Regions from separate parts of the Peribacillus sp. NJ4 genome, predicted to be linked through region 2. Evidence: riboswitches for the same ligand, from Rfam matches in the RefSeq annotation. Region 2 holds a riboswitch; each other region holds the start of a gene.
What was found. Region 2 has a riboswitch for lysine ahead of QUF94_RS08255 (aspartate kinase). Riboswitches for the same ligand answer to the same signal wherever they lie in the genome.

Region 1: linked by a shared signal. The riboswitch ahead of QUF94_RS02525 (amino acid permease) and the one ahead of QUF94_RS08255 (aspartate kinase) in region 2 are both predicted to bind lysine.
Region 3: linked by a shared signal. The riboswitch ahead of dapA (4-hydroxy-tetrahydrodipicolinate synthase) and the one ahead of QUF94_RS08255 (aspartate kinase) in region 2 are both predicted to bind lysine.

Annotation. Positions count from the first base shown of each region.
Region 1 covers NZ_JAUCFQ010000001.1:519,823-530,955, forward strand. The annotation lists gene QUF94_RS02520 (glycoside hydrolase family 13 protein) at 1-1,123, shown strand, start outside; gene QUF94_RS02525 (amino acid permease) at 1,174-2,625, opposite strand; lysine riboswitch at 2,722-2,906, opposite strand; gene QUF94_RS02530 (LacI family DNA-binding transcriptional regulator) at 3,152-4,114, opposite strand; gene QUF94_RS02535 (hypothetical protein) at 4,501-4,665, shown strand; gene QUF94_RS02540 (metal ABC transporter solute-binding protein, Zn/Mn family) at 5,047-5,970, shown strand; gene QUF94_RS02545 (metal ABC transporter ATP-binding protein) at 5,983-6,738, shown strand; gene QUF94_RS02550 (metal ABC transporter permease) at 6,749-7,672, shown strand; gene QUF94_RS02555 (metal ABC transporter permease) at 7,669-8,550, shown strand; gene QUF94_RS02560 (FtsW/RodA/SpoVE family cell cycle protein) at 8,698-9,870, shown strand; gene QUF94_RS02565 (spore coat protein) at 9,952-10,287, opposite strand; gene QUF94_RS02570 (hypothetical protein) at 10,301-10,579, opposite strand; gene QUF94_RS02575 (proline dehydrogenase family protein) at 10,729-11,133, shown strand, end outside.
Region 2 covers NZ_JAUCFQ010000001.1:1,636,954-1,648,086, reverse strand. The annotation lists gene QUF94_RS08260 (YslB family protein) at 270-743, shown strand; gene QUF94_RS08255 (aspartate kinase) at 805-2,037, opposite strand; lysine riboswitch at 2,127-2,303, opposite strand; gene uvrC (excinuclease ABC subunit UvrC) at 2,365-4,137, opposite strand; gene trxA (thioredoxin) at 4,240-4,581, opposite strand; gene QUF94_RS08240 (electron transfer flavoprotein subunit alpha/FixB family protein) at 4,766-5,743, opposite strand; gene QUF94_RS08235 (electron transfer flavoprotein subunit beta/FixA family protein) at 5,813-6,586, opposite strand; gene QUF94_RS08230 (enoyl-CoA hydratase) at 6,698-7,471, opposite strand; gene QUF94_RS08225 (fatty acid metabolism transcriptional regulator FadR) at 7,595-8,182, opposite strand; gene QUF94_RS08220 (AMP-binding protein) at 8,384-10,081, opposite strand; gene QUF94_RS08215 (DUF350 domain-containing protein) at 10,540-10,947, opposite strand; gene QUF94_RS08210 (endonuclease MutS2) at 11,012-11,133, opposite strand, start outside.
Region 3 covers NZ_JAUCFQ010000002.1:724-11,856, reverse strand. The annotation lists gene QUF94_RS25115 (tartrate dehydrogenase) at 1-1,070, opposite strand, end outside; gene QUF94_RS25110 (maleate cis-trans isomerase family protein) at 1,175-1,930, opposite strand; gene QUF94_RS25105 (hydroxymethylglutaryl-CoA lyase) at 1,966-2,859, opposite strand; gene QUF94_RS25100 (LeuD/DmdB family oxidoreductase small subunit) at 2,880-3,377, opposite strand; gene QUF94_RS25095 (3-isopropylmalate dehydratase large subunit) at 3,377-4,660, opposite strand; gene QUF94_RS25090 (CaiB/BaiF CoA transferase family protein) at 4,671-5,870, opposite strand; gene QUF94_RS25085 (GntR family transcriptional regulator) at 6,402-7,076, shown strand; lysine riboswitch at 7,461-7,639, shown strand; gene dapA (4-hydroxy-tetrahydrodipicolinate synthase) at 7,775-8,671, shown strand; gene QUF94_RS25075 (IDEAL domain-containing protein) at 9,358-9,498, opposite strand; gene QUF94_RS25070 (hypothetical protein) at 9,784-10,410, opposite strand; gene QUF94_RS25065 (hypothetical protein) at 10,394-10,882, opposite strand.

The DNA.
Region 1 (11,133 bases), 1.1 Mb from region 2:
TTGGTGGCTGGATAAGGGTGTCGATGGATTTCGGATGGATGTCATCAACTTCCTTTCAAAAGATCAGAGCTATTCAGATGGATCCGTTCATCATGAGAAGCAGTATGGTGATGGAAGCCCCTTTTTCCTGAATGGACCGCGCATACATGATTTTTTACAGGAAATCAATCAACGGGCACTTTCTCGATATGACGTGATTACCGTTGGGGAGATGCCAGGCGTCACACCGGAGGAAGCACAATTGTTCACAGGTAAAGATCGTGGTGAGCTACATATGGTCTTTCAATTCGAACATATGGATTTGGGGTGCGGACCAGAAGGGAAATGGAGTAACGATAAGTGGAAGCTAAGCGATTTAAAGCGAATTCTTTCCAAGTGGCAGACTGGTTTGGAGGGGGATGGCTGGAACAGTTTATACTGGAACAATCATGATCAGCCCCGGGTTGTCTCAAGGTTTGGAAATGATGGAAAGTATCGTATTGAAAGCGCAAAGATGCTTGCCGCTTGTCTTCATATGCTTCAGGGGACTCCTTATATATATCAAGGGGAAGAGTTGGGCATGACCAATGTTGCATTTGAAAGCATCGATGAATACCGGGATATTGAAACGTTGAATTCATATGACGAACTCGTCAATTCGCGTGGCTGGTCAAAAGAGCGGATGATGTCAGCCGTTCACGCCCGCAGCAGGGATAATGCGAGGACACCGATTCAGTGGAATGACTCCCGGAACGCAGGATTCACAAATGGGAGTCCTTGGATTAAGGTTAATCCCAATTTTCCCGAGATCAATGCGGAAAAAGCCTACAATGATCCGAATTCCATTTTTCATTTTTATAAAAGGCTTATCCAAATACGCAAGGATCATGAAATCGTCGTTTATGGCCGTTTTGAACTGCTCTGTCCAGATGATGAACGAATATTTGCCTATACGAGAACGTTGGAAGAAGAAAAGCTGCTAGTGCTATGCAACTTTAAAGAGGAGCCGGCCTCCTATTCTTTGCCTGAAGAGCTGCATGCATATTCTGCTACAAGGCTGATCGGTAATTATGATCAGGAAGAAGAAGGAATCTCCACCAAACCTCTGCGTCCATATGAATGTCGTGTTTATCATTTGAAATGAAAAAAGGACCTGTTCTTCCCCGTTTAGAGAAGAGCAGGTCCTTTTACGTATTATTTGGATTTAAGGTCACATTCCTCAAGGGGAATGATTTTCGTTTTATGCTTAATTTTATAGCTGAACCATAGGACGAAAAATAGAATCAAGCCAATGTAGGAAACGAACATTGAATTCCAATCGATCCCATTGCTGCTGAAGGCTTGATAGCCTTGTCCAATGATAATGATGATACAAAGGACAAGTGCGAATATAGGTCCGAATGGGAAGCCTTTGGCCCGGTATGGTAAAGCATTCATATCAAGGCCTTGAGCTACGTAGGCTTTGCGGAACCGATAATGGGCAATCGCAATCCCGACCCAGGTGACGAATCCGGCCATGCCTGAAGCATTCAATAACCAGATATAAACAACACCATCTCCGAAAAATGAAGCTAAGAATGCAACGCAGCCAACTAAGGAAGTCACGATAAGTGCATTCACTGGTACTCCTCTTTTATCTAACTTGCCAAGGAATTTCGGTGCTTTCCCATCACGTGCCAAGTCCCATAGCATACGGGTTGAAGCGTACATGCCAGAGTTACCGGCAGAGAGTACGGATGATAAAATGATCGCGTTCATGATGGATGCGGCAAATGCAAGGCCCGCACGTTCAAATACAAGCGTGAATGGACTTACGGCAACATCTTCACTCAATAAACGTGAATCCGTAAACGGTATGATCATTCCAATTACAAAAATTGCAAGGATATAGAATAAGATGATGCGCCAGAAAACGGATCTGATCGCTTTAGGGATATTTTTTTCCGGATCCTCACTTTCACCAGCCGTCACTCCAAGCAATTCCGTTCCTTGGAAAGAAAAGCCAGCTGCCATGAATACGCCTAGAATCGTGAAGAACCCCCCGTTAAAGGGACCTTCGCCCATTGTGAAATTGGAAAAACCAATTGGGTCTTTCCCACCCATGATTCCGAGGATGATCAAAACACCAGTGATCAAGAATATGACGACCGTCACGACTTTGATCATGGCAAACCAGAATTCCGTTTCCCCAAAACCTTTAACGGACATGTAATTGATAAGAAACATTGTGATTAACGCAATGGCACTCCAGATAAAGGAAGGACTATCCGGGAACCAGAACTTCATAATTAAGACAACGGCTGCTAATTCAGCGGCAATGGTGATTGCCCAGTTATACCAGTAGTTCCATCCAATCGCAAAACCGAAAGACGGATCGACGAATTTGGATGCATAGACACGGAACGAACCGGCCACTGGCATGAACGCTGCCATTTCTGCAAGACTTGTCATTAAGTAATAAACCATGATGCCGATGATCGCGTATGCCACCAAGGCACCGCCGGGTCCGGCTGAATGAATGGCACCGCCACTTGCTAAAAATAAACCTGTTCCAATCGTTCCACCTAATGAAATCATCATCAAGTGCCGCGCTTTCAGGCTCCTTTTCAATTCAGTAGGGCTTGATGCTTGTTGTGAATTTGCCAATTGATGTTACACTCCTTTTTATTGGAAGGGAACGAAAAATAAAAAAACAGCAGTCGAAAAAGATCGACGGCTGTTTATAATAAACCCGTTTATCCTTCCGAAGATAGCTCCCCACGCTTTTAGAAAAAACGTGACAGTGATGTTCCTGTTCGAAAACACCGCCAGCCAAGGTATACATGGAATATACCCAAACTTCGGCAACTTATCCTTTCAAACGGAGTCTTTAATTTTCCAGAATCTCGTCCGTTTTACTTTTATAAGCTGCAGCCTCTAACTCATCGGTAAATGAGGAAGTATTCAATTTTCTTAAATCGTTGCGCCATCTTGTAATTGACGACGGACGATTATACTCATGAAATTCATGCAATAGCTAATAGATTGCTAGTAATTGAGTAAACTTTACTATATCAAAATTATAAAATAATCTCATGGATATCGCAATGATTATTTTATGTGGTTATTTTTTCCTAGTTCAAGAAAGTCTGGAAGATTTGATGATACAAAAGTAAAGCTATTCTTAGCGTTATTAAACGCTCCTTCTTTTTATAAGGGCGTATTCCAGTTTTACATGTTTGACCACTTCGGGATTCTCGAATAGATCAACTGCCATTTTCCCAATCCATTCCAGCGGTAAGGAAATGGTCGTGATTTCGAGCATTTCACTCAGGCTATCATTATTGAAGCCGATAATGGCCACATCTTCAGGTACCCTCAAGCCAGATTTCTTAGCTGTTAGAATGAAGCCTGCCGCCGTGTCATCATTAGTGATGATGATGGCCTCAGGTTTATTCACCATCGAATTCCAATCCTGAAACAATTGTTCACCGTCTTTGATGTGATAACTGCCTTCAAACAGCCAATCTTTATTGTTTATAAGTTGATGATTACTCATGATATCGTTAAAAGCCTTTGTACGGAGAGAACTGTTTCTGCTCTTTTTACGGCCAAGACTGTATCCAATTTTCTGATAACCTTTAGCAATCACGTATTCAAGCGCACAAGAGAAAGCTGCATAATGATCAACGCTGATGGATGAAAATTCAGCCTGGGCTGTATCTTCACATAAGATAATCGGTCCATATTTTTGATACTCCAAGAGGATTTTCATTTCCGAAATTCTTGAACAAACGATAATGCCATCGAGTTGCTTCATTTGCAGCATATTCAAAGCCTGGATTTCTTTCTCTCTTTCGTAATGGGTCTGAAAGATGACTAGATGACAGCCGATTGCATTCGCCTGTTTAGAAATTCCGTTAACGATTGCCCCGTAATATGGGTGATTGGTGAAGGGGATGATGATGCCGATAAGATTTGTTTTGCCTTTAGAAAGATGGATGGCGTTGATGTTTCTCGAATAATTCAAACGGTCAATGGCTTGTAAAACGCTCGCTCTTTTTTCAGGGCTTACATAAGGATGATCATTCAATACACGGGACACTGTTGAGACAGATACACCAGCACTTTGAGCAATTTCTTTAATATTTGTCATGGAATCACCGTATTTTCTTTTTTTATATTGTACAGTATGAAACCCATTTCATAGCAAGAGAACACAGTGGGGCTGCTGAAGATTTCTTCAAATAAGGTCTTGTTCTGGTATGGGTTTCATCCTTTAAGATTGGTTTAAGTCTTAGAGGAGGAGGAGATCATGATGGTCCAAACTTTAATTACCCTGTTTATACTTTGCGGAATCGAATTGGGATTGGCGTACCTGGCAATTTCATTGAAGTCGGAAAAATGAGTGGCAGCGCACATGGAATGCCGGATGCCAGTCGGGAATTACGCGATTTACTCTGAATTCCACGGCATTAGGCGTGAAATTCGCCATTTTCCTAGTGAATAATAAGGAATTACTCGTGAATACTGCATTTACTCGTGAATTTTGACACTTTACTCGTGAAATACGCGCATTTACTCGTGAATTTTGACACTTTACTCGTGAAATCCATGCATTTACTCGTGAATTTTGACACTTTACTCGTGAAATCCATGCATTTACTCGTGAATTTCACGTTTTCCCGCCATAAACAATCGAAATAGACCCTCTAGTTTATTTTCACCATTAAAACTCCACAATATAAATATAACTTCATCGTTTACGTTTCATGTTACGGAAGGAAGAACTTTTCTTCATATAAATGACTGACTGTCCGGAAGGTCCACGTGATATTCCGGACAGTTTTTTGCTGTTTGTAAAGTCATTCGCTGAACTCAGATCCCGAAGTTATTTTTGGGTATTTATAATAAAATGATTTATCTGCTTTATGAAAAATAGTTGCACTTTTTCCGTATACTTGTGTATAGTATAAAATAAGTTGTGTAGAGGAAACTTTTTAGCATTTGCGACAATGTAAAAAAATTTATGCTTAATTTTGCACATGGCAAACATTTTTAGAAAGATGAAAAAGGGAGGGAATATGGATGGGTTTTCTAAAATCTATTGGGGGCGTGCTTGCTGCATTGCTGATTTTAACGGGGTGCGGCAATGACGCGGCCGAAAGTGATAAAGGTAATAGCAAGTTGAATGTCGTTGCAACAACGGGAATGATTGGGGACTTGGTTGAGAATATCGGCGGTAAACATGTAGAGGTCACAAGTTTAATGGGACCGGGAGTCGACCCCCATCTATATAAAGCAACACAGGGTGATGTGAAGACACTGGATTCGGCTGATATGATTTTTTATAACGGTGTGCATCTTGAGGGGAAAATGACGGATATATTTGAAATGATGAGCAAGGATAAACCGACGATTGCCGTAACGGAGGATTTCAAGGAGGACCAACTTCGAAAAGTTAGTGCGACGGAACATGATCCCCACGTATGGTTTGATGTAAAGCTTTGGATAGTAGCGGCGGAAGCAGTTAAGAAAGAGTTGATTGCCACCGATCCGGACCATGAATCAAGTTATCGTAAAAATTATGAAGAGTACGTACTGCAGTTGGAGGAACTTGATAAATATGTTCAAGATGAAATAAATGAAATACCAGAAGATCAACGGGTGCTCGTTACAGCACATGATGCTTTTGGATACTTCGGCCAGTCATATGGTCTGGACGTAAGAGGGCTTCAAGGGATCAATACATTATCGGAATATGGATCAAAAGATGTGACCGATATGCGGAATTATCTTGTAGAGAACAAAATAAAAGCGATTTTCATTGAGTCTAGCGTGCCAAGGAAGGCTATCGAGGCTGTGATTCAAGGTGCCGAGAAGCAGGGCCACAAAGTGGAAATTGGCGGTGAATTATTCTCGGATGCAATGGGTGAAAGAGGGACGGAAGAAGGAACGTATATCGGAATGGTCCGTCATAATACCGACACCATCGTCCGTGCTTTGAAATAAGGGGGAGAAAAAATGTATCAATCAGCTTTAAAGGTCGAGAATTTAACGATTGCTTATCATAAGAAACCGGTTGTTGAAGATGTCTCATTTGAGGTGCCTGAAGGGAATTTAATTGGTATCATTGGCCCCAATGGAGCAGGGAAATCCACCTTGATAAAGGGAATACTCGAATTGATTCCAAAAATATCGGGGGAAATCACAATAAAGGGATCTACTTATAAATCGATGAGGAAGAGTATCGGCTATGTACCGCAGCGGGAGTCAGTGGATTGGGATTTTCCGACCAACGCACTCGATGTCGTGATGATGGGCAGGTATGGTCATCTCGGATGGCTGAAGCGACCAGGGAAGGCCGAAAAGCAGAAGGGGATGGAGTGCCTTGATAAGGTGGGGATGGCTGAATACGCTAACCGCCAAATCAGCCAGCTATCAGGCGGGCAGCAGCAAAGGATATTCCTGGCCCGTGCATTGGCACAGGAAGCGGATATTTATTTTATGGATGAACCGTTCGTAGGGGTGGATGCCGCAACAGAGAAAGCAATCATACAATTGCTGATGGAATTGAAGGAAAAAGGCAAAACCGTTCTGGTTGTGCACCATGATCTTTCCACCGTGAAGGAATATTTCGACTGGACGATGTTATTGAATAAAAAGGTGATGAAAATAGGTCCGACAGAAGAAGTTTTCATTCCCGAATACTTACAGGCAACATATGGAGGCCGCCTAGCGATACTATCAGACACAAGGTCCGGCCTGTTATTAAAATGAGGTGTACACGATGAATATACTGGATATTATTACTGATCCAAATACAAGGTGGATTTTGCTGGGCACGATGTTCCTTGGATTAAGCAGTGGGGTCATCGGCAGTTTTGCCTACCTCAGAAAGCAGTCTTTGCTTGGCGACACACTCGCACATGCAGCGTTACCAGGTATCTGTGTCGCCTTTATTTTAACTGGAGTGAAATCCACTTCCTATTTTCTTATAGGAGCTGCCCTGTCTGGCTTAGTGGCTGTTTTCTTAATCAGTGTGCTAACGCGATACAGTAAGATCAAGCAGGATGCGGCCTTGGGAATCGTCTTATCTTCCTTCTTTGGCTTCGGAATTGTCATGCTTACACAGATTCAGCAGAGCGAGTATGGAAACCAGAGTGGATTAGATACCTTTTTATTCGGGCAGACGGCTTCAATGGTCATGTCCGATGTATATATGATGATGACGGTTTCCTTTATACTCATTTTCACTTGTACCGTGTTTTTTAAAGAATTCAAATTACTATCCTTTGACCCTGGGTTTGCCAAGGGGATGGGATTGCCGGTTGTTTTTCTGGATTATTTCATCATGATGCTGATCGTGGCAGCTGTAGTGATCGGTATCCAGGCTGTAGGCGTCGTATTGATGGCATCTTTACTAATCACGCCAGCCGTTTCTGCGAGGTATTGGACGGAGCGGCTGCATATCATGGTCATCCTGTCCGGTGTATTCGGAATGTTGAGCGGTGTGTCTGGAACGTTGATCAGTACCTCAGTGAATGATTTGCCAACAGGACCTTTAATTGTCTTATCCGCGACGGTATGGTTTTTCTTTTCCATGCTTTTTGCACCTAAACGCGGAGTGCTTTCATCTGTATGGAGAAGGGTATCGACAAAAAGGAAATATTCTCTCGAACAGGATAGAAGGAAAAGGAGACACTCATCATGAATGATTTTTGGATTATTTTAGTCGGAGCATTGGTGGCGAGTTCTTGCAGTGTATTAGGATGCTTTTTGATAGTCAGGAAAATGACGTTGATAGGGGATGCCATCAGTCATTCCGTTTTGCCGGGAATCGTATTGGCATTTTTAATAACCGGGACTCGTGACTCGGTTCCAATGCTGATCGGGGCAGCTGCTCTAGGTTTACTAACAGTATTTTTAATCCAGCTGTTCCAATCGTCGGGCGTTCAATCTGACGCAGCGATCGGGATTGTATTCACTTCCCTTTTTGCAATGGGGATCGTACTCGTGAGCTTGTATACGCAACAAATAGATTTTGACCTGGAACATGTCCTTTATGGCGAAATAGCCTATACTCCCTGGAACACGATGACCATCGCGGGAATCGAGGCTGGACCAAAAGCTGTTTGGATCGTCGGCGGTTGCTTCATCCTGAACCTCATCCTGATTTTCCTTTTCTTCAAACAGTTTAAACTCGTATCCTTTGATCCATCACTTGCGGCTGCAATGGGAATTCCTGTACTGTTCTTTCATTACTTATTGATGAGCCTCATTTCAATGACAACTGTAGCTTCTTTTGATAGTGTAGGTTCCATTTTAGTAGTTGGAATGCTCATCATACCTGCGGCAACGGCTTATCTGCTGTCAGACCGTTTAAGCCGCATGATATTGGTCAGTATCGGGGTCGGGGTGCTAAGTTCCATCATCGGTTATTATTCAGCTACCATTATGGATGCTTCGATATCCGGTTGCATGGTGGGATCGGCCGCCATATTATTCGGATTGGCCTTTCTCTTTTCCCCAAGCCATGGATTGGTCAGCAGATTGCTGAAACGGAGAAAATCAAAGGAATCACATGCATAACTCCCCCTGCCTACAGGCTTCATGGAAATAACTCCGTGAAGCCTGTAAACTATTCTTCTATATAGTTGTGATTTTATTTGTTTAAAGTATAATGAATAAGTGTATTTATAGATGTATAGCAGGAGCCTTTTTAAGGGAGAGTTAAGTATGGAAGAACAAAATAAATTTTCATCACGAATAGATTTTTCTTTGGTCACAATATTGCTGTTATTATGCGTTGGAAGTTGCTTAGCAATCTATAGTGCCCAAACGACTGGACAGTACGCTGAAAACTTCTTAATTAAACAAATTTTTTGGTATATAGTGGGAATTGGAATCGTATTAGGGTTCATCACCCTGGATTCGGATCAGCTGAAAAAAATCTCTTGGTATGCCTATGGCTTCGGATTGTTTTTGCTTTTTTTGCTGATCATTATGCCAGATACCATCGTTCCTGTCCGGAATGGTGCGAAAAGTTGGTTCATCATTCCGGGAATCGGTTCGATTCAGCCATCGGAATTCATGAAGGTTTTCCTGATCCTGGCTTTAGCGAATGTCATCTCAAACCATCATCTCAAAAACACGCTGAAAACAATTCAATCGGATATGTGGCTACTTATTAAAATCGGTCTTGTGACTGGTGCCCCCTTATTGTTAATCATGCAACAGCCGGATTTGGGTACCTCGCTTGTCATCATGTCAATCATGCTCGGAATGATTTTCATATCAGGGGTATCATGGAAGATCCTGCTGCCAATCGTTTCGGGAGGAATTGTCGTCGCTTCAGCGGTCCTATACTTCGTCCTTTGGAAGCCGGAAATCCTGGAAAAATACTTAGGGGTAAAATCTTATCAATTCGGCCGTATCTATTCTTGGCTGGATCCATATAATTATGCCAGCTCCGAAGGATATCACTTAACCAAATCATTACTGGCTATCGGCTCCGGCCAGACCACAGGCAAGGGAATCGGTTCGAGGGAAGTGTATTTGCCTGAGAGTCATTCGGATTTCATCTTCAGTATCATCGGTGAAGAATTCGGCTTCATCGGATCTAGCATCATTATTTCCTTGTTTTTCCTATTGATTTACCATATTACAAAAACGGGAATGGACACGAAAAATAACTTCTATACATATATCTGTGTCGGCGTTATAAGCATGTTGACGTTTCATGTTTTTCAGAATATCGGCATGACTGTAGGCCTTTTACCGATTACGGGGATTCCGCTTCCATTTGTCAGTTATGGAGGAAGCTCGCTAATGGGGAACATGATGGCCATGGGCTTAATATTCAGCATTCGGTATCACTATAAGAAGTATATGTTTTCAACGGATATCTAAATGGAAAGCCGGCCCACCATGGGCCGGCTTTATTTGTTGCAAAAAAACAAAAGGAGCAGAATCTGCCCCCTGAATGTTTACTTATTGAATGTTCGATCCAGAAGGAAATTGATTTTTATATCCGGAAAATTGTTGGTACGATTGGCCTAAGCTGGTAGCTTGCGCCTTTTCTAAACTATACCAGCCTTTTTCGAACATAAGGTTATAGAGCTCACGCTGCATCTCCTGATTTTCTTTTGATACGGAGAAAATGTCTTGGAATAATGCTTGGTTACTCATTTCATGCAAGGCAACGGAAAAGGAGTTACAAAAGTACTTTTCAGTTGTAAGCATATCATTTATAAAATCCCTGTCATTCATTTGCGGTGTCTTTGCTACAGGAGATTCTGGATTTTGGACTTTGTTTTCATTGGGCATCAAGAACCCTCCTTTACTGGTATTGTTGTTGACCCTGAATTTGGTTCGGGTTCAAATGTTTCAAAATGGTATCGTAATGGCGTTGATGCATGAGACCGCACCGATTTAATGCATCAATGATTTGCGGGTCCTTGCATTGTGTGGCAAAAAAATGTGCTTTTTTAATCGCATTCAGATTCCATGCAAGCATATCGGTTAAGTATAAGCTATCTTTCACCGAAACCATTTCCGGCGGCTGCTTCATAAAGCCGGTGGACTGCTGTTGGCTGTTAAACGAATTTTGCTGTTCCATCATTCTACCTCCTTAAGTGTTCTTTAAACGAACTTAATTTTCCCTTAATGAAATTTATTTATTCTTGATTCTAAATATCTGAAAAATGAATTAAATGGTAAAATAATCTTGTGCATCTATTTTCCAAAATGATTTGGAGGGGAATGCAGATGGAAGGAATATTGAAAAATCTATTTCTTTTTTTATCAAAGAACAAAAGCATGACAAAGGCAGCGAAAAAATACGGGCTGCGGTTTGGTGCATCTCGTTTCGTGGCAGGAGAATCATTGAATATGGCATCTGGTGTGATTTCAGATCTAAACCGGAAAGGGCTTGCTGTTACCCTTGATTATTTAGGTGAATTCATTGAAGATGAACATGAAGCAGGGAAGATGGCAGATGAGTGTATCGAAGCGATTCGCATGATTGGCAGAAATCAACTGGATTCACAGTTATCCCTGAAGTTGACCTCGATGGGCTTGGATGTGTCCGAACGAGTCGTAATGAATAACATGCGGAGGATTTTGGATGAAGCTAAAGCCCATCAGGTTTTCGTGACGCTTGATATGGAGGAT
Region 2 (11,133 bases):
AATTATGTGACATGTCCATTTTACTCCTGACTTCTATGTGCGTCAAGAAAACGGATACAAGAAATCTCTTTTTCAGAATAGATTTTATTGGATCAAATTGGATATTTTTTGTTTGTCAAGATGATATTTTGAAGAAATTTCAAATTTAACTATTAATATCTCGGTATAATTTCTCATTTTTTTCCAATTGTTATTTAAATAAATAAAAAACAGTATAATTTGCAAAAGAAATACGTTTATAATAGATTTACAGAAAGAGGCGATAAACTATGAAAAAAAATATTGCTGCTGCGATAGAAGAAGAGATTCAAGCTGAAGAAATTCAAACTGAAGAATTCCAAGTTCCAGCTTTCGGATACGAATTAATCAGAGAAGTTCTATTGAACGATATTCTCGGAAAAGACTCTAATCAAATCCTCTATTGGGCAGGTAAACAATTAGCAAGAAAATTCCCATTGAATGGCGATCAGGAAGTGATTGAATTTTTCCAGAGCGCTGGATGGGGCAATCTGGAAATCATGAAGTATACGAAACACGAGATGGAATTATCCCTGACGGGTGAAATAATCAGCCGCCGCCTGGATTTACACCCTGATTGTCACTTCCAACTTGAAGCCGGTTTCCTTGCCGAGCAGTTTACACTGCAAAAAAAATTCCTCAGCGAATCAACGGAAGAAATCAAACGCCGCGCAAAAAAAGTGATATTCACCATCCAATGGGATCCCAGAGATCCAATCTATTAAGCCCTTAAAACAGACTTACCCTTTTTACCGGAAGTCTGTTTTTTTATTGGACTCCTTACACTCAAGCTAGCACATTTGCATGCTGCCCAAGTTTAAATGCTTCATGAAGAGATTCGACCGCCTTCACCATTTCCTTTTCATTGACGACAGTCGAGACTTTAATTTCCGATGTGCTGACCATTTTCACTTGAATGCCTGTATTGGCCATCACTTCAAACATCTCGGCAGCCACTCCTGGATTGGATACCATACCAGATCCGACGATGGACACTTTGGCCAACCCACCCTCCGTTTCGATTCGGTCGAATGCCAATCGTTCTTTATTGTTTTCCAGCACGATCAATGCCGCTTCCGTATCTTCACTTTTTGTGGAAAATGATAGATTGGTCGTATCCTCGGCAGTCATGCTTTGAATGATGATGTCCACATTAATCCGGTTTTTCGCAAGTGTCGTGAAAATTGTGGATAATGCACCAAGTGATTGGGGCAAACCATAAATTGTGACCCTAGTAATACTGTCTTCAAAAGCAATGCCCCGTACAATTAAGTTTTCTTCCATAGTTGCTTCCTCCTCTATGATCGTTCCTGATTCTCTCTCCATGCTCGAACGGACTTCAAGCGGGATTTGATAATTCTTTGCATATTCGACAGCCCTTGGATGTAGGACGCCCGCCCCCAGGTTTGCTAGTTCCAGCATCTCATCGTAAGAAATGGATTGAAGTTTTCGCGCACCTTTTATGTAGCGTGGATCCGTAGTGAAAACACCCGTTACATCCGTATAAATATCGCATCTATCCGCATTCAGCGCTGCAGCGATGGCAACCGCCGTCGTATCGGAACCACCCCGCCCTAAGGTAGTGATTTCCCCATTTGCATCGCTCCCCTGGAAACCGGCTACGACCACAATTTTCTTTTCCTGGAGCTGGGCTTGAATCCTTGTAGCATCGATGTTTAAAATCCTGGCATTCCCATGAACGGATTCCGTTTGCATACCTGCCTGCCAGCCTGTGTACGAAATGGCTTCATGTCCTTTTTCAATCAATGCCATCGTTAACAGGGATATCGTGATCTGTTCCCCCGTCGTCAATAGCATATCCATTTCCCTCTTGCTCGGGGTTCCGGAAATATCTTGGGCCATGGAAACCAATTGATCTGTGGTTTTCCCCATAGCTGAAACAACGACTACCACACCATTTCCATTCTCCACTTCCTCGATTACCCGATTGGCAACATTTTTGATTTTTTCTACGCTTCCGACAGATGTTCCGCCGAATTTTTGAACGATTAATGCCATCCTAATGCACCCTCTCTACCTTTTTAGGCAATAAAAAAAGCAATGAGAAATATCTCATTGCTGTGATCACATATCTAATACTGTAAACACAGTGAGATAGCTCTCCAGGGTATTAACCCTGACAATCCGCCATTTATTAAATGTCAGACCAGAAAAACAAGGTATGAGTCTTGTCTTCCTTCGGCGTCATCCCCTTTCAAAACCTTTCATGGAAGCTCATACTTCTCCAGGTTTTTACTCTTGAATTCCGCACCTCTATCAGCACTTTTAAGTTGTCTAGTTAAAAATTCTTTTTAATCATAGCATAGGGAATAGTCGGTAGCAAGATTATTCTTGTAATTTTCTTACGATTCCCTCGGCTACCCCTTTTGGCATGCCCGCTTCCATAATTTCCTCGGCCGTTGCCTCTTTGATTTTCTTCAATGACCCAAAATGCCTTAACAATTGCTTCCTTCGCTTTTCCCCAACACCTGGAATATCATCTAGCTGGGAGTGAACCGCATTTTTCCCGCGTAGCTGCCGATGAAACGTAATCGCGAACCTATGCACCTCATCCTGAATTCTTTGCAATAAGTAAAATTCCTGGCTACGTGAATCAAGTGGTACGAGTTCAAGCGGATTTCCAATCATCAACTGCGAGGTCCTATGCTTTTCATCCTTTATGAGACCTGATAGTGGAATATCAAGGCCCAATTCATTCTCCAATATATCCCGAACGGCTTCCACATGGCCCTTTCCACCATCGATGATGATTAAGTCCGGAAGTGGCAGCCCTTCTTTCAATACTCGTGAATACCTTCTTCTGACCACTTCACGCATCGATTCATAATCATCAGGTCCCTGGACCGTCTTGATCTTATATTTACGGTACTCCCTTTTTTCCGGTTTCCCATCAATGAACACGACTAAAGCGGAAACAGGGTCACTTCCCTGAATATTGGAGTTATCGAAAGCTTCAATTCGGTGCGGGGTGTAGATGCCTAATTGGTTCCCGAGGTTTTCCACCGCATTGATGGTTCTTTCTTCATCCCGTTCAATCAAGGAGAATTTTTCCTGAAGGGCGATGGAGGCATTTTTATTCGCTAATTTAAGCATGTCTTTTTTCGATCCCCGTTTCGGGTGAATCGTTTTGACACCAAGGAGCCCCTCGGCCATTTCGGCATCCACTGACTCAGGCAGCAAGATTTCCTTTGGTTTAAAGTGGTTGGTAATCTCGTAAAACTGACCGAGGAATGTAAGTAATTCCTGTTCCGGTTCATCATAGACAGGAAAAAGTGAAACATCTCTTTCTATCAATTTACCCTGTCGGACAAAAAATACCTGAACGCACATCCAGCCTTTATCATAGGCAAACCCAAATACATCCCTGTCGATGAAATCAGTCGTCATCATTTTCTGCTTCTCCATCGTAATATCGATGTGGGCAATTTTGTCACGGAACTCCTTGGCCCTCTCGAAATCGAGATTTTCCGATGCCTCCAGCATTTTTTCAGTCAGTTCTTTTTTTATCTCAGTATGTCCACCGTTCAAGAAGCGGTTGATATCATCCACCATTTTCTTATATTCCTGTTCCTCAACATCATAAACACATGGGGCCAGGCACTGGCCAAGGTGATAATAAAGACAAACGCGATCAGGTAAGGTATTGCATTTTCTAAGAGGATAGATGCGGTCGAGCAATTTTTTCGTTTCGTTAGCTGCAAAAGCATTTGGATATGGTCCGAAGTATTTCCCTTTATCTTTTTTTACTTTTCGCGTAATGATTAGACGTGGATGACGTTCCGCCGTCAGCTTGATGAAAGGGTACGTCTTATCATCCTTAAGCATGACATTATATTTTGGATCATGTTTTTTGATTAAGTTCAGCTCTAAAATAAGGGCCTCGATATTGGAAGAGGTGACGATGTATTCAAAATCCTCTATCTCATTCACAAGCCGAAATGTTTTTCCATCATGAGAACCCGTGAAATAAGAACGGACACGATTTTTCAACACTTTCGCTTTGCCTACATATATGATCGTTCCCTGACGATCTTTCATTAAATAACAACCAGGTTGATCGGGAAGAAGGGCAAGTTTATTCTTTATTTGTTGGTTCATGCATTCAGCCTCCTGTTCTCCCATTTTACAATTATTATATATCAAGATAGCGAAAAAAGCTTCAAGTCCGCAGACTTGAAGCTTTTTTTAGCTAACTTACTATTACGCGTGTTTTGCAATAAGTTCAGCAAGTGCTTCTTTAGGTTGGAAACCAACAACTTTATCCACCACTTCACCGTCTTTAAGAACGATTAATGTCGGGATGCTCATCACACCGAATTTCCCAGCTGTTTCTTGGTTTTCATCTACATCCACTTTTACGATTTTCGCTGTATCGCCAATTTCAGTATCAAGCTCTTGAAGAACAGGAGCGATCATTTTACAAGGTCCGCACCATGGTGCCCAAAAATCTACAAGGACTACACCTTCGCTAGTATCTGTTGTGAAAGTTCGGTCAGTTGCATTTACAATAGCCATATATATTTCCTCCTCAAAATTACTCAAATAACTAAAGACAGTATACCATTATTGCTAGAAACGATGCTAATATTTTGCTTCAGTGGTAGGATGTCCAAAAAAAGAGTAAATATGCAGGCTCAAACCTTGCCTAAAAGCCAAAAAAAATGAAGGGGCAAGACATGTATCGGCTTATGCCAAATGTCTTGCCCCTCATCAGAATTTATTTCTTTTAAGCGTTAACTTTTAGTTTTTTGAATTCTTCCGTAAGTAATGGAACGACTTCGAAAAGATCTCCGACAATTCCATAATCAGCTATATTGAATATGTTAGCTTCAGGGTCTTTGTTGATGGCAACGATAACCTTGGAGTTGGACATCCCCGCTAAATGCTGTATCGCTCCAGAAATACCGCAGGCGATATAAAGGTCTGGTGTAACGACTTTACCCGTTTGCCCGATTTGCAAAGAGTAATCGCAATAGTCCGCATCACATGCACCGCGGGAAGCACCTACCGCTCCGCCCAGTACTTGTGCCAGTTCCTTCAATGGTTCAAAACCATCTTCACTTTTCACGCCACGGCCACCTGCGATGATTACTTTTGCTTCTGAAAGGTCGACCCCTTCACTAGCTTTTCTAACAACATCTTTGATGATTGTGCGTAAATCCTTAATATCCACACTTAATGCAGAAACATCACCAGAGCGGGACTCATCTTTCGCTAACGGTTCAATATTGTTCGGACGGATTGTCGCGAATATCACGCCATCTGTAACAATTTTCTTTTCAAATGCTTTACCAGAATATATCGGGCGGGTGAAAACGATATTTCCGCCTTCTTCTTCAATGGATGTAACGTCGGAAATCAATCCTGATTCAAGCTTTCCAGCCAATTTAGGTGCAAGGTCTTTTCCCAGAGCCGTATGTCCAAAGAAAATCCCTTCTGGCTTTTCCTGCTCGATGACGGCAAGCAAGCCTTGCGCATAACCATCTGAAGTATATTGTTTCAATAGATCATTTTCGACTGCAACAACCCGGTCTGCACCATACTGGATCAATTCATTTCCGAAATTTTGAACACTGTCACCAACTAAAACACCTACGATTTCCCCGCCATCTGCAGCAAGTTTAGCCGCACCGATAGCTTCAAATGATACATTTCTTAGTGAACCGTCGCGAACTTCGCCCAATACAAGAAACTTTCTAGCCATTTATAAAAACCTCCTGTGCTCTATTTTATCTATTTGTCGTGTGTTGTTGTTTTAAAAGTACCGTTTCGATTAAATCACTTTTGCTTCGCTGCGTAATAATTGAACAAGTTCGCTGACTTGGGCACCGATTTCGCCGTTCAATACTTTTCCAGCTTCTTTTTTCGCAGGAAGGTAGATTTCAATCGTTTTTGTTTTTGCTTCAACATCTTCCTCTTCCAAATCCAGGTCATCCAATTCCAATTCTTCAAGCGGTTTTTTCTTCGCTTTCATGATTCCCGGCAAAGAAGGATAACGTGGCTCATTTAACCCTTGTTGAGCTGTCACTAACAATGGAAGAGATGCTTCGATCGTTTCAGAGTCCCCTTCGACATCCCGGATAACGCTTACATTTCCATTTGCAATGTCCAGTTTAGTAATGGTTGTAATATAAGGAATTTCTAAAATCTCGGCAACTCGTGGACCCACTTGACCAGAACCGCCATCGATTGCAACGTTCCCTGCAATGATTAGATCGGCATTTTTACCTTTTAAGTATTCGCCTATAATTTTGGCAGTCGTGAATTGATCGCCATTTTCTATGTCGTCCTCAATATTTATCAATACGGCTTTGTCAGCCCCCATTGCAAGCGCTGTGCGTAATTGCTTTTCAGCCTCTTCGGTTCCGACAGAAATAACCGTTACTTCGCCGCCTTGTGCATCTCGCACCTGGATTGCTTCTTCAACAGCATATTCATCGTATGGATTAATGATGAATTCTGCTCCATCCTCATTAATTTTCCCGTTGGATAGTGTAATTTTTTCTTCTGTATCAAATGTTCTTTTCAGCAGTACATAAATGTTCACGATAATACCTCCCGAATGATTTGAGTTTTGAAGATTATGAATTTTATTGATATATATTATTGTATTCTTCAAATTTCATCAAAATCCTGCATGATATATAAAAATAGTTATTTATTTCCCTGTGAATACAGCTTCTCTTTTTTCCATGAAAGCGCCAATTCCTTCTTTTGCGTCAGCAGTATCGAAAGCTTTGCCAAAGAGGTCGGCTTCCCTTTCCACACCTTTATAGTAGGAATCATGCTTGGAATAATTTAATAATTCTATAGCCGCCTTTAAAGCCAGAGGGCTTTTCTTGGCAATTTTATTGGCTAGTTCCTTCGCTTTTGGAATCAGTTCTTCATCCGGGAAAGCATGGTTGGCCAATCCGCATTGCACAGCTTGGATACCTGTAATCGGTTCACTTGTAAACAGCATTTCAGCGGCCTTTGCCATACCCACATAACGAGGAAGACGCTGGGTGCCAGCAAATCCAGGGATTAAGCCCAACTGCAGTTCAGGCAAACCTAGTTTAGCCTTTTCGGTTACCAAACGGATGTGACAGGACATGGCCAGCTCCAATCCTCCGCCAAGCGCCGCACCATGGATGGCTGCAATGACCGGCTTTGGAAAAGATTCGATTTTCTCGAATACAGATTGACCATTCTTGGTCAGCTTCTCGAAAGCCTTACCGTTTGTCACTTCCGTAAACTCTTTAATGTCTGCTCCTGCAGAGAAAAATCTTCCTTCACCATGAAGAAGGACAACCCGTACGGCTTCGTCTTGCTCAATTTGATCAAAGGCCTGTGACAGCTCTCCGATGATTGCCGTGGAAAGCGCATTTGCTGGTGCATGATCAATCGTTATAAATGCTACATGATTTTCGACAGAAAGCTTAAGGTATTCCATATCTATCCCTCCTGGCATCTAGTCAAACTTTTTCGAAAATTCTATATGTATCACTTCCCGGTAAGCCGGAAAGCATATTAACCGATTCTTTCGAGGATGGCTAGCCATCCTCTATTAAAATCGTTAACTTTTCAAGCCACAGCCGCCAATTAGAAGGCGGTGAACGTCTGGTGCAAGGTCTGGGAGCGAATACTTTTGCTCATTCATGACCCAAGTCGTCACTGTTTCGTCAATCGTTCCAAAAATCATCTGCCTGGCAAGTAAATTATTTAAATCAGGCAAAAATTCGCCGTTCTCTTTTCCTTCTTTAATGATCTGATCGATTAAATTTAAATATCCTCTTAACACATCATTAATCCTTAGGCGTAATTCTTTATTCGACTGTCTTAATTCCAACTGAGTGACAATTGCTAAATTCACGTCTTCTGAAAGGTTTTGAAAATGTTTTTGGATGAGCACATGCAGTTTATCCGAAGCTGTGGTCTTTCCTTTTAGTTCTTCTTCGATCTGTTCCACAAAATAGCCCATCTTTTCATGGAATAATGATATTAAGATATCTTCTTTATTTTTAAAATAAAGATATATGGTGCCATCCGCTACGCCTGCCTGCTTGGCGATTTTGGATACTTGGGCTTGATAGTAACCGTTTTGGGCAATGACGATAACGGCCGCATCAATAATTTGGTTATACTTTGGTCTGTTGCGTTTCACTGGATGTCCCCTTTCAGAAAATGAATGAATCATCATTCATATTTCTATCATAGAATGACGACCCTTTACTGTCAAGCAAAAACTTCTAAGAGTCCTGACATTCCACTTATGTTCATTGTACAGCCCCAATCCATAGGTTGTCCAGTCGTTCTGCAAAACACGGAGCCCTATTCCGCTGCTCCGTATGAAGGGGTTGCTTGTTTACGCTTCTTTTCTTTCCTCCGATATTTTTTTCTTTTCTTCCTCGATAAGGACTCTTCTCAGGATCTTTCCTATCGTCGTTTTAGGAAGTTCCTCCCTAAATTCATAGCTGCGCGGTACCTTATAGGAAGCCAGGCTTTTTCTAGCAAAATCATTCAATTCATCTTCAGTCACCCTGGCATTTTTTTTCAGTACGACGTAGGCTTTGACGGTCTCACCGCGATATGGGTCAGGGATACCTGCCACAACAACCTCCTGTACGGCCTCATGCTCGTATAGTACCTCTTCCACCTCACGTGGGTATATATTGAAACCACCAGCAATGATTGTATCCTTTTTCCTCTCAACTACATAAAAGAACCCCCGCTCATCCATGTAACCCAGGTCGCCTGTTAGTAGCCACCCATCTTTAAAAGTGCTTTCCGTTTCATCCGGACGGTTCCAGTAACCTTGCATTACCTGAGGTCCTTTTATGGCAATCTCACCAATTTCATTCGGAGGTAGCTCTTCGCCCGTTTCCAGGGACAGAATCACCGAGTCGGTATCTGGCCATGGCAATCCAATGCTTCCTTTTACACGCGGCTGATCCCAAATGAAATTAGCATGGGTTACCGGTGAGGTTTCCGACAGTCCAAAGCCTTCAACCAGCTTCCCGCCGGTAATTTTCTCAAACTGCTCTTGAACCTCTAAAGGTAATGGTGCAGAACCGCTTATGCAGGCATTGATGGAAGAAAGGTCATACTTAGCGATATCCGGATGGTTCAAGAGGCCGATATACATCGTTGGCGCTCCTGGAAACATGGTCGGTTTCTGTTTTTGGATGGTTTTAAGCGTCGCTTCAACATCAAACTTCGGCATGATGATCATGGTGTTCCCTTCCATGACGGAAAGAACCAAGACTGTCGTCATACCGTACACATGGAAGAATGGGAGAATCGCAAGGATCCTTTCCTCACCGCGCTTATTTTTATAAAGCCATGCATTGCACATTTTTGTATTTGCCAGCAAGTTCTTATGGGTAAGCATGACCCCTTTGGGAAAGCCTGTTGTCCCGCCAGTATATTGCAAAAGTGCAAGGTCATTATTCACATCGATCGGCTCAGCGACTTCTTCAGGGACCTTTTGTTTCATGATTTCGGAAAATAAATGATGATTGCCCGCATGCTCCACATTGATGACAATGCCGTATTGCTTTTTTTGAATAAAAGGATAGATAAGATTTTTCGGAAAAGGTAAATATTCCTTGATAGCGGTTACAATTATATGTTCTATATCCGTTCTTGAAGCGACTGCAGTGACACGGGGAAATAAAATATCCATCGCTAAAATTATTTTAGCTCCTGAATCTTTCATTTGATACTCTAATTCACGTTCAGTATAGGTTGGATTCGTTTGAACCACGACACCGCCAGCCATCAATATCCCAAAAAAGCTTATGACACCCTGAGGGCAGTTCGGAAGCATGACGGCAACGCGTTCTCCTTTTTGAAGACCGATACTTTTTAAATACGCTGCGAACTTTAAAGCAGATTCATATACTTCCTGGAAAGTTAATTCTTTTCCCTGGAAATGAATCGATACTTTATCAGGGAATTCTTCGGCTGATTCCTTCAAAAAAGAATAAAGAGGTTTATCTTCGTACGACAAAACCGCTGGTATCTGTTCTGGATAAATAGCTTGCCATGGCTTATTGCTCATTTGCCCCCTCCTTCTGAATATTCTCAATACTCTTTATCATTATAATACAATCGGGATTTTCTTACAATTGCTTAAATTCAGAAAAATAAGCATAAAGGCTGATGATGAGCGTTAAGGTGGTCCATATATCCTACGAGAGTACAAGAGAGGATTGGAAACACTTAAAAAGGAAAACAAAAAAAGGAGTGTTTTACTCCTTATAGACTGTAAACAAACTTGAAGAAAAGTCCCATTTCAATATGTTACGAATTAGATTTGCAGCATAACCTTGGTTTCGAAAGTTTCACTTTACACACCACCTCCTTTTTTAAAATGGAATTCAAATAAAAGAAGCGGCACAATGGCCGCTTCAATTGAAGAATATCATATAAAAAATTCCTAACAGAAAAAAGATTCCGCAACAAACAATTAAGACTTTTGCAAGCTTCTCCACAGTTTTCTCCCTCTCATGAAGGGCATTAAGAAATTCCTGCGCCGATGACAAAAGATAATGCGATTGAAATGATCATCGATAGGAATCCTACTGCCCGATTATCTTTTTGTATCTCTTCATCTATTTTAAATCCAGGAGTCATAAATTCAAAAATGAAATAACCGATCAACAGAAGGATAAATCCGTATACGCCCCAGCCAATCATGGTAAGCAGCGAATTCTGATGGAGGATGGACTGTTGGAATACATAGGCGATTCCAAATATTTTACCACCTGTTGCCAACGCGACAGAAAGGTTTCCCTGTTTGATTTCCTCCCAGTTCTTGTACTTTGTGACAAGTTCAAAAATGGCTAAAAAAACAATCATGCAAAGAATGACGACACTGTAACGAGCAGCTATATATACATATTCATTTTCCCACATGTTCTCCATGGTCCAACTCCCGAATGGTAACTAGCCACCCGGCTTGGCAGTTAGCCGGAATGACCACTTTCCTTTATTTAAATTCCACCACCGTAACACCTGTTCCGCCTTCACCGGCTTCGCCGAAGCGAATCCTTTTGACAGAGCGGTGATTTTTCAAGTATTCCTGGACCCCGGACCGGAGAGCGCCCGTTC
Region 3 (11,133 bases), on a different contig from region 2:
TGAGAATCTTGGATTCGATCTATAACTCTAGCACCAACTTGAGAGGTGCTAGAAGTCCCGCCCATATCTGGTGTCAATACGTCTGCTTCGATCATTACTTTTTCTATGGCACTTAAAACCCTTTTACCCCAATCCTTGTGACCGAAGAAATCTAACATCTGACTAGCGGACCATATTGTAGCCAATGGGTTAGCTATTCCTTTTCCTGCGATATCCGGTGCCGAACCATGAATTGGCTCGAACATGGACGGGTACTCTCGTTCAGGATTGATATTTGCACCCGCAGCAAGACCTAGTCCCCCTGCAATGGCGGCTCCTAAATCAGTAATGATGTCTCCAAATAAATTGGAAGTGACCACCACTTCAAATCGCCATGGTTGCTTTACGAAGAACATGGCAGCTGCGTCAACTAGATATGAATAAGTTTTCACATCAGGATACTCTTTGGCTACTTCGTTAAAAACCTCATCCCAAAATACCATAGAATAATTTAATGCATTCCCTTTACTAATGCTCGTCAAAGATCTTGCCTGTTTTCTTGCTTCTTCGAAGGCATATCGAATAATCCGTTCAGTGCCTATTCGAGAAAATATACCAGTCTGCAAGACCACTTCATTTGGTTGCCCTTTAAATAACCAATCACCGGCCCCTGCATATTCGCCTTCACTATTTTCACGGATGACCAACATATCAATTTTTTCACGACTTACATCCTTTAAGGGACAGGGCGCTCCTTCTAGAAGTATAATCGGGCGGATATTTACATACTGATTAAAGCCTTTGCGAATTTTTAGTAATAGGTCCCATAAGGAAATATGATCAGGAACACCTGGATACCCGACTGCTCCTAAATAAATGGCATCATAAGCCTTTAGCTGTTCTAATCCACCTTCCTCCATCATTTTTCCATGCTCAAGGTAATATTCACAGCCCCACGGAAAATAGGTGAATTGAAATTCAAACGATCCGTCCAGTTCTGCTGTTTTGTTTAATACCTTGATTCCTTCGGTCAATACTTCCGGCCCGATTCCATCACCGGCAATAACGGCGATTTTATATGGTCTTTTCATCGTTTTTCCCCTATCTAATTCGATTACTGGAGCCGCCATTTAAGAAAATGGCGGCCAGTTCTACGGGATTCTTACTTTTCTAACGGTTGATTAGTTCTTAATTATTAATACTTCCCTGATAACAAGGCTCCAGCATTCGGAACTTCCGTATTAAGACCTAATTGCTTAAGTATCTTATAAACCGTAGCAACTCCAGCAGATAGAACCGGTACCCCTAAACGATCCTGCACCTCTTGAATGGCTGGAAGAGAAGGCATCTGAACGCATGCCGATAATACCACAGCATCTGCACCTTCAATATTCAAATGATCTGCATGCTCAATCAGGTTCATGGGATTTAAACGGCCAACTTCGAGGTTGTCTGCCACTTCTAAACTTATAGAATCGATGACCTCAATACCAGCCGCATTCAAATATTCAATAACGGTTTTCGTAAGGGGCTTCATATACGGTGTAATGATAGAAACCCTTTTTGCACCTATAGTGTTTAAACCTTCAATTAATGCACCCGCACTGCTGACGATTGGAGCTGCCCCACCATTTTCCTCGGTCGTCTTCCCTAGGCGTTCTTCAGAGATCTCGTGGTATCCAGGACCTTGACACATGATGGCAACCAAACAAGCATATGCCAAAACATCACATCGAGCGTCAGAAAGTTCAACCGCACAACGATCGCTATCCACGTCCATTTTTTTCAACTCTTCTGGATTAACATGCATCATGCGCATACGTGATGAATGGAATGTGAATGTTTCTTCCGGTTCTACCTGCATCCTAGAATGAAGCATGGCTGGAATTTCTGTTTCCATTGTGGTATTTGAACTTGGTACGATAAGACCTACTCGATAATTTTTGCTCATGTTTGTTCCTCCTAAAAAATTTTATATTTGTTGGATCATGCTTTTACTTTGTGGTAATGACCTTTTAATTCACGAGTGGTCAAAGGCTCCACTAATTCTACACAATTAAGGAGGGAAGGAAGATCGATTCCTGTATCAATCCCCATTTCATGTAGCATGCATACTACATCTTCCGTAGCAACATTACCTGCCGCTCCTGGGGCAAAAGGGCATCCACCAAGTCCACCGATGGAAGTGTCAAAACGTGTGACCCCTACTTGAAGAGCCGCTATAATATTCGCCTGGGCAAAGCCATATGTATCATGGAAATGGGCGGTGATCATCGCTTTCGGTTGCCCCTGTGAGATCTGATTGAATAAATCATGAACTTGTGCTGGATTTGCACGGCCGATTGTATCACAAACCACAATTTCATCCACGCCTAAACTGTCAAATTGGCGAATGATTTCCAATACTACATCTGGATGTACCTTTCCTTCAAAAGGGCACCAGAACGAAGTTGCGATATTAAATCGGATAAACATGCCATATGCTTTTGCCTTCTCAATGACACTACTAAATTTAGTGATAGACTCTTCTCTGGTCATTTTGACATTTTTCAAATTAAAGCTGTCACTTGCACCCACTACAATCGAAAGGGCATTTACCCCATTCTCAACCGCCCGGTCATAGCCTTTTTCATTCGGAATCAGGGCCATGTACTGCACATGACTTTCACGTTCCATTCCTCGGAGCACTTCTTTAGCGTCCTTCATTTGGGGCACATACTCCGGATGTACAAAAGATGTCGCTTCCATTCTTTTAATGCCGGTCTTGTTTAACTCATTAATCAGATTAATCTTTTTTTCTGTCGGGATAAAATTCTCCTCATTTTGAAGACCGTCCCTTGGTCCAACTTCGATTATCTCTACGTTCTTAGGTAAATACATGGTTAAATCTCCTTTCTGACTTACGAGATACCTAGTTTATTAGCTAGATAGGGCTCTAAACCGCCAGCCGTCACCATTTCTATTAAATGTTCAGGGAGTTTTGTCCCTTTGTATTCTGCCCCTTGCGTGTGGTTAATGATTTTACCAGCCAATAGATCCACCTCAATCTCATCCCCTTCTTGAATGACAGAGGTGTCCATCATTTCCACGACCGGAAGACCAACATTGATTGAATTGCGATAAAAAATACGTGCGAAGGATTCTGCAATAATTGCTCCGATTTGGAGATGCTTCAAAACCATTTGTGCCGTTTCCCGACTTGAGCCTGAACCGAAATTATTACCTGCTACCAGTATGTCACCAGGCTGAACTTTCTTAGCAAAACCAGGATCAATCGCTTCCATGGCATGTACGGCCTGTTTTTCTACAGGCAAACTCATGTATTGCCCCGGTGAAATGATGTCAGTATTAATGTTGTCCCCATATTTCCATACACGACCTCGAATGATGACTGACATTACGCTCTAACCTCCTTTGGTAAGTATTTACGCGGATCAGCGATTTTCCCCTCGATTGCAGTGGCAGCGACCGTTGCAGGTGACCCTAGGTACACTTCCCCTTTTGGAGAACCCATTCTTCCTCTAAAGTTCCGGTTCGACGATGACATGACCACCTCGCCTGCCCCGATGACTCCGCTGGTGAATCCTCCACAAGCGCCGCAAGAAGGCATGTTTACAAAGCAGCCCGCTTCCGTCAGAATATCGAGAATTCCTTCTTTATTCGCCTGCATCCAAATGTGCTGTGAGGCTGGTACCACGAGGCAGCGGATATTTTTAGAGATCTTTTTCCCCTTCAGGATTTGGGCAGCAATCCGCAAATCCTCTAATCGACCATTCGTACAGGAACCTAAATATACCTGATCCACTGCTTTTCCTTCTACTGCACTGACAGGGTGAACATTATCGACTTCATGCGGACAGGCTACCTGAGGTTCTAATTCAGAAGCGTTAAAATGTAAGGTTTTGATAAACGATGCATCATCATCACTCTTTATCATATCTAAGTCTTCGAGAACAGCTTTGGAGCGTAAAAAATCAGTAACTGTTTCGTCTGGTTGTATCAGTCCTGTTTTTGCACCTGCTTCAACTACCATATTAGATAAAACCAAGCGTTCATCCATGGACAAGCCTCTAATGGCACTACCTGAAAATTCAATAGTTTGATACGTTGCTCCTGCATGTCCAATCTCTTTGATAGTTTTAAGTACCAGATCTTTGGAGTACACCCCCTGAGGCAAGATTCCATCCCAAACAACTTTGATTGTTTCCGGAACCTTTAACCAGGTTTCGCCCGTCAATAAGACCCCAATCATTTCGGTGGAACCAATACCGGTTGCGAACGCTCCCAGTCCACCCGCCATACATGTATGGGAATCTGTTCCAAGGATCAATCTTCCCGGACGGACATGCCCGTGTTCTACGATCACCTGATGGCAAGGACCTTCATATTCGTAATAATATGGAAGTTCCTGTTGTCGAGCCCAATCCCGAGTGAACTTCAGAATATCTGCTTGCTGAACGGTCGCTGGAGGGGTACAGTGATCAGAAACAACAACAACCTTATCTTTATCAAATAATTTCCCTCCTAGACGACGGAAACCACCGTCTACCAGCCAGGGTCCGAGCAAATCATGCATCATCGCGATATCTACCTTGACCCAAACAATCTCGCCTGCTTTCACGTCAGGCTGTCCAGAGGCTCTTGCCAAGATTTTTTCCGACATAGTCATTCCCAATATCATCCAACCCCCTTTAGATAATTCCTCTTTCCTTCAGGCTTCTGATTTGTTCTTCCGATATACCGATTTTCTCCGATAACACTTCATTCGTGTGCTGACCTAATTTCGGGCCTGCCCATTCGATATTACCAGGAGTTTCACTCATTTTAGGCACGATTCCGGGCATTTTTAATGTCCCTATTTCATCTACATTAACTTCTTGAATCATTTGACGAGCTTGGTAATGCGGATCGTTCACAATGTCCTCAATGGAATAAATCGCACCGGCTGGAACCTTTGCGTCATCTAAATGATTCATGACTTTATCGAAAGGCATACTCCTGGTCCATTCTTCAATTAATGCATCTAAGAAATCCGCATGTTCAGAGCGTTTCGAGTTGTTTTCAAAACGAGTATCCTCCGCTATATCACTGCGCTTCATTGCAAGCATAAGGCGTTTGAATATAGCATCACCGTTAGCTCCAATAACCACATATTTTCCATCACTACATAAATACGTGTTGGATGGAGTAATTCCCGGAAGCGTACTTCCCGTTCTTTCACGAATGACTCCGGCACGGTCAAATTCTGGAAGGGTACTTTCCATCATGCTAAATACAGATTCATACAAGGCAACATCGATCACTTGTCCTTCTCCACTTCCGTTCACATCTCGGTGATGGATGGCCATCAATGCTCCAATGACCGAGTATAGTGCAGATAATGAATCACCAATGCTTATCCCTACACGTGTAGGGGGACGATCAGGATAACCAGTTATGTAACGTAGCCCACCTAGTGCTTCACCGATTGAACCAAATCCAGGCTTATCACGATATGGTCCATCCTGTCCATAGCCTGATACCCGAATCATAATTAGACGCGGATTGATTGCCTTTAACTCTTCATAACCCAACCCCCACTTTTCCATAGTTCCAGGTCGGAAATTTTCTATTAAAATATCAACTTCTTTTACAAGTAAACGAATCAATTGCTGGCCTTCAGGATCACGCAGGTTAATCGTGATTGATTTTTTATTTCGGGATTGAATATACCACCAAAGGCTGGTTCCATTCTCGACTACTCTCCATGTTCGGATCGGGTCGCCTGTCTCAGGAGTTTCGACCTTAATTACCTCTGCTCCAAATTCCCCTAATAGTCTAGATGCGGAAGGCCCAGCTATCAATTGTCCCATTTCTAGAACTCTTAATCCCTCAAGTGCTTTCTTTGCCATATCAAACATCCCCTGAATTAAATATTTTTATTTATGTAAATCTATATTTCTTGTGAATTTCGATACATACGTTCTTATGATTAAATCTTTCATTAAGTAAGCGATTTCATTTCTAAATTCTAACCTCATTATTGTAGACTGTCAACGGTTAACATTAAATTTTCTGACTTTTTATTTTTTTATTTTTTTATTTTTTTATTTTTTTATTTACTTTATTATTAATTCATCTTATTTAATTCCTTCACCTTAGATATTGACATGGTGTGAATGTGTATATCATAGTTATACTGTTCTAGCTTTTGATTTACACATGAAGTATAGTAAACTAATTGTAAGCAAATATTTATGCGAATCGTTAATGCAAAAGCCTTTTACCGTGAAGCATTCAATTAAGAAGTTTACAAGTAGACAAGGGAAAATTCGGGAGCCCTCTAAAATACATAAAAACTTTATCCAGTAAATTTTTCAAATACATTAATTAATGAATCAAAGTATAAGTTAAAGTTATTTTCATATCCTAGGGGGATTGTTGTGAGGGAAATTAAGAAAACTGAACCGCTTCATAGCCAGGTTTATACTATTGTTAAAGAAATGATTTTGGAGGGAAAATACCAGCCCGGTGAACGACTAGTCGAAACCAAGGTGGCAGAATTCATTGGGGTAAGTAGGGGGACAGTTCGCGAAGCGTTTCGAATGCTTACAAAAGATGATATGCTGGTCCAAGATGGTAATGTCTTATTGGTTTATAACCCTACTACTCAAGATATTTTAGATATCTATGAATGCCGGAAAAGTCTTGAATCACTATCAGCAAAGCTAGCGGCAACTAATATCACAGAGGAACAATTAAACGAATTAGAACATATTATTCATGAATCCAAGGAAGCCCTGAATAAAAATGACAAGAAAAAGCTCACACTCTTAAATCAACAATTTCATGATATCATTGCATGTGCATCTCTTAATAAGCAGCTTATTAAATTATTTGAAGTAATTAAAACAAAAGTACTCTATATTCGGAACTGTATCCTTAAGGAACATACCGATAGCTTTCCTGATCTGGTCGACGATCACATCCAAATTTATTTCGCTCTTAAAAATCGAAATCCTTTAAAAACCGAAGAAAAAATGGGTGAGCATATCCAAAGAAGCTTAAAGGTTGCCCATTCAGCATTAAATGAGCAAATGGATTTAAAAAACAAGTAAACTATATTACCTTGGGATCCCATGCTAAATGAAAAGTTATTTCAATGGGAGCAATAATACAAACGAACTCTATTTAAAACTTCGGTCAGTTTTACTCTAATGTAAAGCTGCCTTTTTTGTATGTTTTTATGTTCCACATATTAACTATAAATTAGAATTAACACCCTGCCCTAAAAGGGTGAAACTTTTCATACAATTTGTTTTATAAAACTATTATATTGAGTCTACATAATAACTAAAAAAGATGAATCCACCCCAATACTGTAGCCTTTTCCATCGTTATCCATGTATTCTTAAAAAAAACTTCAAAATTGACCTTGCAATAGAAAGGATTACTTGTTATATTACAGTCAATTAAATATTTTCTTACTTCATACTTTTTGAAGTGAGGATAGAGGAGCAAAGACCATTAGTACACATTTTGAGGAGAATGAGATCCTATGACTATTGTGGAAAGGGGAATTTGCCGAAGCGGAAAGAATCTCATGTTCTTGAAGCTGGTTCTGCTATTGAATAAATACAGGACTGTCATATAGGAAACTATATGGAGGGCTATCTTACGCGCGGAAACATTTTTTTGATAAATATTGTTTCTACTGCAGCAGCGAATCCTCGTTGTTGCTTTTTTGCGTTTATTCCTGAATGGCCCTAACCACCTCTGAATTTTTTTAAAAAATTATACAAAAGGGTGTGAAGTTATGAATTTTGGCCAAGTTTTAACCGCAATGGTTACCCCGTTTGATCATAATAATGAGGTTGATTTTAATGCTACGAGAACTTTAGTAAATTATTTAATTGCTAATGGTTCTGATGGATTAGTTATAGCTGGTACAACTGGAGAGTCTCCTACATTAACTGCAGAGGAGAAAGTAGATTTATTCAAAATTGTTGTAGAAGTTGTTAATGGAAGAGTTCCAGTCATAGCTGGAACTGGCTCAAATAACACGAAAGCTTCTATCAGCTTAACACGGCAAGCAGAGGCAGCAGGCGTTGACGGAATAATGCTCGTTACCCCCTACTATAACAAGCCGTCTCAAGAAGGATTATTTCAACACTTTAATGCTATTGCCCAATCAACATCATTACCGGTAATGCTTTATAATATCCCAGGACGGAGTGTTGTAAACATGTCAGTAGAGACGATTGTTAGTCTCTCAAAAATTAACAATATTGTGGCAGTAAAAGAAGCAAGTGGTGACTTAGATGCCATGGCACAAATCATAAGCAAAACAACTAGTGATTTTACATTGTACAGCGGCGACGATGGGTTAACATTACCGGTTTTAGCCATCGGTGGAACAGGCATTGTTTCGGTTTCTTCACACATAATTGGTAATGAAATGCAAGAAATGATCAATAGCTTTAAAAATGGTGATGTCCATGGTGCCGCTACTACACATCGTAACCTTCTTCCAATTATGAAAGCATTATTTGCTGCACCAAGCCCAGCACCGGTAAAATCAGCATTAAATATGCGGGGTTTAAATGTGGGAGGTGTCCGCTTACCATTGGTCCCTTTAAACTATGAAGAAAAAAGAGCACTACAAATAGCTCTACACCCTAGTAACGTAGAAGCAATTTTGTTAAATAAATAAATAAATGATTCATATAGCGAGTCTTTAATACAGATTTTCTAATTAATAATCATATAAACTGGAGAAATTTTAAAAAGCAGTGCAACTCCGAAAGAAGTGCACTGCTCTGCTTTCTAATCGATGCACGACTCAGGGTTAAAAGCTAGTAGAAATAGTTAGAGATAGCTAGAGATAATAAAGTTAAAGATATTATTACGTCAACTGAACCAACATTAATTATATAGCCTGACCTTTAATTCACCAGGTTTTCCAACAATTTGTACAACGGATAGAGCATCCCGACGCTAGCCCAGTAGGTCCCAAAAATCCCCCGGAAGTTTCAGCAATAGGACACCCAAAAAAAATCTTCCTTAAGTTATAAATAATTCAAAGCACTGTAGGCAAATTAAAATATAGGCGTATATTCTAACGAGGTTTATGGTACATTACAAAAATAGATTTCTTCTTTTGATAGCTTTTTTAAGCTATTCATAAAAAAGAACCCTGAATTTGACTTTTCTTATTTATTCTTATAGATGGAAGCATTTAATCTACTTGAAGGAGACTCTTTTATGTCTATAGAGTGGTATTTATTAAGGTCCCCGTAGCATATCTAAGACCACTTAAATAAAAAAATGAATCAGAAAGAAATTAAGCAGCATTACCTGATCCATTATTCTACTTTTATTTCCTTTATTGAATTCCTTTTATCTTGTTAAATAAAGAATTAAGTTAGGAGTTATATTTTTTATTAAGTTCTGTTTGTTTGCATTTAATGTTGTACGTTTTAATTCATTTGTTAATCGGAAAAACTCTACCTTATTTCGGTTTTTCAATGAGTCATCGATTTGTTTTTCAATTTGGACTTTCCTGTAATCGGCAAGGGCTTTTTTAAGTACATTTCAGCGATCACTTCAGGTTCCAGTAGCGTTTCAGGCAATTGCTTCTCCATAAGAAACCAACTCCTTTACCTTTTTTCTATTATACTGAGTACCTTGAGGATTATTATTATTTTGTAAAGTGCTTGTCTGGCTCCTTTTTCTATTTTCCATCGGAATTATCACACCGGGCAAAAGATCCTTAAAAGGCTAGTTTCACAACTATCCTTTTAAGGACCTTTTTTTGACCGCTTATTAAAAATAATCCTCAAAGTTCAATAAAATGGCCTTCATGGCTTGGCTTGAGTTTCCCTTTTCTTTAATCCTTTTCAGAAAGTCCATGAACAAAATCACCAGTAAATCCTCGACCTTCAACTCTTCATCCATCAAGTATGGGGAAATGTCATGCAGGAATACCTCACCCCGGTAAATCTCCGACTCCTTTATTCGAAGGGTGATCTCTGCTCGTTTTTCTTCTGAGGTCACCTCGATTTCCTCTTCCCTTTGCTCGAAAGAGAAAAGGTTGGTCGTCACCTGCTTCAATACCCTTTTTTCAATCATCGGCCGTTCCAGGAATTTTTTCTTGGAAGAAATCAAAAAGGGACAGATCTGTTCATATTTGGCCCCTTTTTTCACTTGTTCCAAAAAATCAAAGTATAAGAGGGCGATAAGGTGATACAAACTTAGGTTTTGCGGAGCCTCTTCAAACAAATCCTTCATGTCCTCGACGAATACCTCCCCCCTTAAAAATTCATAATAGGGTACCTCGATTTGCAGATATCGATATTTTGGTAAGAAGTAATCAAAAAAACTCTTTTTTTCCTTTGTCCCATAAACCAGCTTGTTCGATAAAAGGTTGAATTGACTATAGGATTTCTTCAATGGAACCCCCTCTTTCTAACCAGGCAACCGTATGATGGATCATGCAAAAGGCAACCCTCCGATCGGAAAGGTCCTTTAAGATGGCGACTTCATGCAATCCTCCCCTTTCGCCGTATTCCGTTTCCAGCAAGTAGGTATGCATATATTCCTTCGTGTCCGCATAGTCCATTGCATAATTCACATCCTTCCATCTAGTCAAACCGAACCTTAGCAATAAGGTATTGCAGGCCGTTTGCGTCAAGGATTTTCCCGTTTTTTGCTTATATATCGGATTTAACGTTTTGCAAAGGGTCCGGAGCTTGACCTTCATGACATAATCGACAGGGAACTTAATGTCATGCTGCTTGTCCTTCCTGACTTTCCTAACCGACGTTATTTGGTACGAAGAACCTTCGGAAGATGTTTTTTGAATAGCTTTTGGTTTTGGATCCTTTTTCTTCATTTCCTCGAAAAAAGGGTTCAATGATGTCATCCCTTCCCTCCTCTCCCCTCTCATTCTGTAAAAATGGGAACATACCTTAGGGTCACTTTGCCAGTTTTCCACTTTACTAACAATATAGTGGGGAAGAGGTCACTTTAGAACCGGGGAATGTATGAGCTTCCTTTACCATGGCGATACTATTTAGCAAGAATATTAAATTGCGAGGGATATATATGATGAAAAAGAACAAAAAGGATACGGAGATAAAGAAGCAGTTTGCGAAATTAATGGAACAGGCGGGT